One region of the Pseudoalteromonas sp. 0802 genome, then DNA from elsewhere that is predicted to be linked to it. Evidence: predicted binding sites of a transcription regulator. Region 1 holds the regulator's gene; the other holds the start of a gene.
What was found. Region 1 encodes MetJ, which represses methionine synthesis genes. Its sites were predicted from a motif close to TAGACGTCTAGACGTCTA; they were not measured.
Positions count from the first base shown of each region.

Region 2: a site for MetJ is predicted at 1,692-1,709, ahead of metA (homoserine O-succinyltransferase). Genes of this name have one in related genera too.

Region 1 is NZ_JABVXE010000015.1:20,972-24,483, reverse strand. It holds gene metL (bifunctional aspartate kinase/homoserine dehydrogenase II) at 1-92, opposite strand, end outside; gene metB (cystathionine gamma-synthase) at 98-1,357, opposite strand; gene metJ (met regulon transcriptional regulator MetJ) at 1,582-1,902, shown strand; gene HUS61_RS16815 (malic enzyme-like NAD(P)-binding protein) at 2,003-3,244, opposite strand.
Region 2 is NZ_JABVXE010000003.1:65,967-69,478, forward strand. It holds gene ettA (energy-dependent translational throttle protein EttA) at 1-1,527, opposite strand, end outside; gene metA (homoserine O-succinyltransferase) at 1,774-2,721, shown strand; gene HUS61_RS07965 (homocysteine S-methyltransferase family protein) at 2,711-3,512, shown strand, end outside.

The sequences.
Region 1 (3,512 bases):
TCAGTATTAGCAAGAACAATGTTCGCTACCGCATGGTAACGATCTGCCGAGCTTAAGCTTGAGCCACCAAATTTATGAACAATATTTACCATTTCTTCTACCACAGTGCCGTATGTGCTGGCGTTAACTTAAATGACGCGTTTTGTTGGGTATCTTGCTGTGTTTGCTTAGCTTCAGCTTTTGTAACTTGCTGGCCTTGACCTGGTTTTACTAAATTGAAAACACGGTCTAAATCTGCAATGAGATCTTTTACGTCTTCAATACCTACAGAAATACGGATCAGCGTATCGCCCACACCGGCTTCGAGGCGCGCTTTAGGCTCCATTCCTGCGTGGGTCATTGTTGCAGGGTGACAAATCAAGCTTTCTACCCCGCCTAACGACTCAGCAAGGCTGAAGTCTTTAAGGCTTGTTAAAAACGCAGCAGCATCGTTGATGTCGCCTTTAATATCAAAGCTCACCATGCCACCAAAGCCACGTTGCTGTGCTTTAGCAAGCTCATGTTGTGGGTGAGAAGCAAGGCCTGGGTAGTAAACTTGGCTTACATAAGGAGAGTTTTCTAAATACTCAGCAATGGCAAAGGCATTTTCTTGGTGCTGCTTTAGGCGTACATTTAAAGTACGTAAACCACGAAGCGTTAAGTAGCTGTCAAATGGTGCACCAGTAATACCGATATTATTCGCCCACCAAGCAAGTTCGTCGCCTAGCTCTTGCGTTGAAGCAATCACTGCACCGCCCACTACATCAGAGTGACCATTGATGTATTTAGTGGTTGAATGCACAACAATATCAACACCAAACTCAATTGGGTTTTGTAATGCAGGTGATAAGAAGGTGTTGTCAGCCGCAACCAAAGCACCACACTGCTTAGCAATACTAGTAATTGCTTTAATATCTGTTAAACGCAAGATTGGGTTACTTGGCGTTTCAATCCAAATCAACTTGGGTTTAATCGCTAAAATTTCTTGGAGATTTTCAGTTTTAGTTAAATCCAAAACTTTCAGTTTTAACAGGCCACGTTTTTCAAGCGAGGTGAATAAACGGTAACTACCGCCATAACAGTCATGTGGGATCACTAACGTATCGTCACTGTTTAATAGCTGAGTGGCTAAATGCACAGCAGACATACCTGTTGCAGTGATAATACCTCTAGCACCACCTTCAAGCTCAGCTAAGGTTTCAGCTAAGATATCGCGATTTGGGTTACCACTGCGACCATAGTCATACTGGCGCTTAGTATCAAAATCAGCAAACGAATAGGTGGTTGATAAGTATAAAGGAGGCACAACCGCACCATGATGTTTATCGGCTTCGATGCCGTGACGAACAGCAATCGTCGCTTTATTTTTTTCGCTCATTTCATCACCTATTCTTTAATTGGATGTTTAGACGTCTAAAAGGTTAGATGATCAAATATGAGAAGTCAAAGCATTTATCGCTTACACATAGAAGTTTATACATTTACACCACTAGATGGCTAAATAACTAGTATTTGACTATCTTTTTTAAAGAGATAGAATTTCCGCATCTTGCGCTGTGAATAAGGCGTAAATCACTGACAACCGAGGCAACGAAACAACTTATGGCTAAATGGAACGGTGAATACATTCACCCATATGCAGAACACGGTAAAAAATCAGAACAAGTAAAAAAGATTACCGTATCGATCCCACTCAACGTATTAAAAGTATTAACTGACGAGCGTACACGCCGCCAGATCAATAACCTGCGTCATGCGACGAACAGTGAGTTATTGTGTGAAGCTTTCTTACATGCTTTTACAGGTCAACCATTACCAAATGATGACGACCTACGTAAAGACAACCCTGAAAAGGTACCTGAAGAAGTTAAAAGAATTATGCAAGAAATGGGATTAGATATCCCAGTGCTTGATTCAGAATAAGTATTTCGGCCATCGGATCACCGCCGATAATCGCAGATATAAAAAAACTCAGCCTAGGCTGAGTTTTTTATTGCGCGATGTACCTAATAGCTAATTAAGCTTAACGCATGTAATCTTCTGGCATGTCGATTTGCGCCACACCCGACTCTACTGCTGCTTCAGCAACAGCACGTGCAATACGTGGTAATAAACGCGGATCCATAGGCTTAGGAATGATGTACTCGGCACCAAACTCAAGTGACTCAACGCCAGCTGCTTTTAATACTTCACTTGGTACAGGCTCTTTCGCGATACCACGAATTGCGTGCACTGCAGCAATTTTCATTTCATCATTAATTGCCGTTGCACGAACATCTAACGCACCACGGAAAATGAATGGGAAACAAAGCACGTTATTTACTTGGTTAGGGAAATCTGAACGACCCGTTGCCATAATTAAATCGTTACGCGCACTGTGTGCAACTTCTGGAGCAATCTCAGGATCTGGGTTTGAGCATGCAAACACGACTGGCTTATCAGCCATCAGCTTAAGATCATCTGCTGTTAACAGGTTAGGACCTGATACACCAACGAATACGTCAGCATCAGCAATAACATCTTGTAATGTACGCTTATCGGTATTGTTAGCAAATAATTGCTTATACTCGTTTAAGTCATCACGACGTGTATGGATCACACCTTTACGGTCAAGCATATAAATGTGTTCACGCAGTGCGCCACACTTAATTAAAAGCTCCATACAAGCAACAGCAGCAGCACCGGCACCTAAACATACGATGATAGCATCTTCGATATCTTTACCTTGCACTTCAAGGGCGTTAAGCATACCAGCAGCAGTCACAATAGCTGTACCATGTTGGTCATCGTGGAAAACTGGAATATCACAGCGCTCGATAAGCGCTTTTTCGATTTCAAAACACTCTGGCGCTTTAATATCTTCAAGGTTGATACCACCAAACGTATCAGCGATGTTAGCAACCGTATTAATGAAATCTTCTGTTGTGCGGTGTTTAACTTCAATATCAATTGAATCAAGACCAGCAAAACGTTTGAATAGTAACGCTTTACCTTCCATTACAGGTTTTGATGCAAGCGGACCTAAGTTACCTAAACCTAAAATTGCGGTACCGTTTGAAATAACTGCAACCATGTTGCCTTTGCCTGTGTATTTATAGGCATTTGCTGGATCAGCAGCAATTTCACGGACTGGTTCAGCCACACCTGGGCTATAAGCTAAAGCGAGATCGTTAACCGTTTCGGCTGGCTTGGTTAGTTCAACACTAATTTTACCTGGAACGGGGTGAGCGTGGTAATGTAATGCTTGTTCACGAAAATCTGACATAACGCGATAGTATCCTGCAAAAAGTTAAAAAGTGAGAGAGCTTGCATCAGTACGATACCTGTAATGTATAAAAATTCCAAGTATTATCAGGTCTATCCTGTTATATGCTATATCGCTTAATTTTAAAGGATTTCCCAACAATTTCTGTGCATAGTTGCGATTAATCAGACATAAAAATTCACCTATTTATGACCTTTTAAGCACGTGTTTTTGTATTTTATACGCACGTACACTGCAATTAGCCGAAATTAGCCCAAAATAGCCATTT
Region 2 (3,512 bases), on a different contig from region 1:
ACGGTCAAGGAACCAACGGTCATGCGAGATACACATTACACAGCCAGGGAACTCTAAAATAGCGTTCTCGAGTGCACGTAGTGTTTCAACGTCTAGGTCATTGGTTGGCTCATCCAGTAGTAATACGTTGCCACCTGCTTTTAGTAACTTAGCTAGGTGTAAACGGTTGCGCTCACCACCTGATAGGTCTTTAACGAATTTTTGTTGGTCGTTACCTTTGAAGTTAAAGCGGCCAACATAGGCACGGCTTGGGAATTCAAAGTTACCAATTTTTAATACGTCTTGGCCGTTAGAGATTTCTTGGAAAACAGTGTTGCTTTCGTCCATGTTGCCACGGAACTGATCAACCGTTGCAAGCTCAACTGTGTCACCAACAATGATCTCACCGCTATCAGGCGTTTCTTCACCACTTAACATTTTGAATAGCGTTGATTTACCCGCACCATTGGCGCCGATAATACCTACGATAGCGCCTTTCGGCATTGCAAAGTTTAAGTCATCGATTAATACACGGTCGCCAAAGCTCTTCTTCAGGCCTTTCACTTCGATAACTTGGTCACCTAAGCGTGGACCCGGTGGAATGAATAGTTCATTTGTTTCGTTACGCTTTTGATAATCGTTTTGCTGAAGCTCAGAGAACTGTGCCATACGTGCTTTAGACTTAGCTTGACGGCCTTTCGGGTTTGAACGTACCCATTCAAGTTCTTGTGCGATTGATTTTTGACGTGCTTTTTCAGATTTCTGTTCTTGTTGTAAACGTAAATCTTTTTGCTCAAGCCACGATGAGTAGTTACCTTCCCAAGGAATACCTTCACCACGGTCAAGCTCTAAAATCCAACCTGCTACGTTATCTAAGAAGTAACGGTCGTGGGTTACAGCAACCACGGTACCTTCGTAGTCGTGTAAGAAGCGCTCTAACCAAGCAACTGACTCAGCGTCTAAGTGGTTGGTAGGTTCGTCAAGAATAAGCATATCTGGTTTTTCAAGTAGTAAACGACAGATCGCAACACGGCGACGCTCACCACCCGAAAGGTGTTCAATTTTTGCATCCCAAGGTGGAAGGCGTAATGCATCAGCTGCACGCTCTAACACGTTGTCGATATTGTGACCATCGTGTGCTTGGATGATAGCTTCTAATTCGCCTTGCTCTTTCGCAAGCGCATCGAAGTCAGCACCGTCCATTGCATACTCGTTGTATACTTCATCAAGGCGGTTTAGTGCATTTTTAACTTCGCTAACTGCTTCTTCTACTGTTTCGCGAACTGTTTTGCTTTCGTCTAGTACAGGTTCTTGCGGTAAGTAACCGATTTTAGTGCCTGGTTGAGGGCGAGCTTCACCTTCAAAGTCTTGGTCAACACCAGCCATAATGCGAAGTAACGTTGATTTACCTGCACCGTTTAGACCTAGCACACCAATTTTTGCGCCTGGGAAAAAGTGTAAAGAAATATCTTTTAAGATAGTGCGCTTAGGTGGCACAACCTTAGAAACTCGACTCATCGAGAATATAAACTTATCTGGTAACACCATGAAAGGAGCCTTCAATTTATAAGAAAAATTAACAGCGTATATTGTATACCCAAACCACCTCAAAATACAGAATTCAGCGTTTATGATAGGCTTAATATCAAGGTGTTATTTACTCAAAGAGTCATACATTTTAATTAATGACCACTCAGAAATATCATTTCATTTGGACATCTAAACATCTAGAGGTTGAAATTTCTAACTATCCGTTCATAATTAGCAGTCAGATAAGTATGCTCGGAGCCAGCTATGCCCATTACAGTAAAAGATGAATTGCCTGCCATTGCAAAGTTACGTCAAGAAAACGTGTTTGTAATGCCAAAAAGTCGTGCTAAAACGCAAGAAATCCGCCCAATGCGTTTGGCCATCTTAAACTTAATGCCAAACAAAGTTGAAACCGAAGTGCAGTTTATTCGCTTGTTAGCAAACTCACCGCTGCAAGTTAATGTTGAGCTGTTGCGCTTAGATACCCATCGCACCAGTAGTAACTCTGAGCAGCACATGGATACGTTTTATCGTTATTTTTCAGAAGTGAAAGATAATAACTACGATGCCATGATCATAACGGGCGCGCCGCTTGCTCATTTAGAATATGACGAAGTTGCTTACTGGGACGAACTAAAAGTTATTTTAGATTGGGCAGAGCAGCATGTGACGTCTACGCTGTTTTCGTGTTGGGCGGCCCATGCTGGGCTTTATCATCACTATGGCCTTAAACGTGATCTGAAACCAAACAAACTCAGTGGCGTATTTACCCATAAAAGCTATTTTGACCACGCAGCGCTAACGCGTGGCTTTGATGATACCTTTTTAGTGCCACATTCTCGTTATGGTCATATTGATATCGATAAGATCAATGCCTGCGAAGAGCTGGTGGTGTTAGCCGGATCAGAGCGAGTAGGTGCCTACTTAATTAAAAATAAATCAGGTAGCCAAGTGTATATTACTGGCCATCCAGAGTACGATGCTCATACCTTAAAAGGGGAGTATTTACGCGACCAAGAAAAATCAGCGGATGCACCTAAGCCAGAAAATTACTTCCCTGACGATAACCCAGACAACGAACCGTCGAAAACGTGGCAAAGTCATGCCTTTTTATTGTTTTCGAATTGGTTAAACTATTATGTGTACCAAACTACACCGTATGATATTAACTTAGTTAGCCAAGATGTAAGGACTAACAACTATGCCGAGTAATGCAGTGAATAAACGCGAACAATTAACCGAGGCGCTAAAACAGCGAATTTTAATCCTCGATGGCGCGATGGGCACCATGATCCAAGAATATAAGTTAGAAGAACAGGATTATCGCGGTGAGCGCTTTAAAGACTGGCATGTACTTATTAAAGGCAATAACGATTTATTAAGCCTAACTCAGCCAAAAGTCATTGCTGATATTCACCGTGCTTATTTAGAAGCCGGTGCTGATATCATCGAAACGAATACCTTTAATGCCACGACTATTTCGATGGAAGATTACGATATGGCGAGCCTTAGCCGCGAAATCAACCTCGAGTCAGCGAAGCTTGCACGCAGCGTGTGTGATGAACTTGAAGCAAAAGATCCTAGCAAACCGCGTTATGTAGCCGGTGTACTTGGGCCAACGTCAAAAACCTGTTCTATTTCACCAGATGTAAATGACCCAGGTTATCGTAATATCAACTTTGATAAGCTGGTGGCGGCGTATGTTGAGTCAACACTGGCACTGATGGAAGGTGGTGCTGACCTTATTTTAATAGAAACCATCTTTGATACCCTTAATGCAAAAGCGGCTTCGTTTGCTGTAGAAGAAGCATTTGAACAAGCTGGTCGTAGTTTACCTGTGATGATCTCAGGCACCATTACCGATGCCTCAGGCCGTACTTTATCAGGGCAAACCACAGAAGCATTTTATAACTCAATTCGCCATATTAAACCGCTATCAATCGGCCTTAACTGCGCCCTTGGCCCTGACTTACTGCGCCAGTATGTTGAAGAGTTATCGCGCG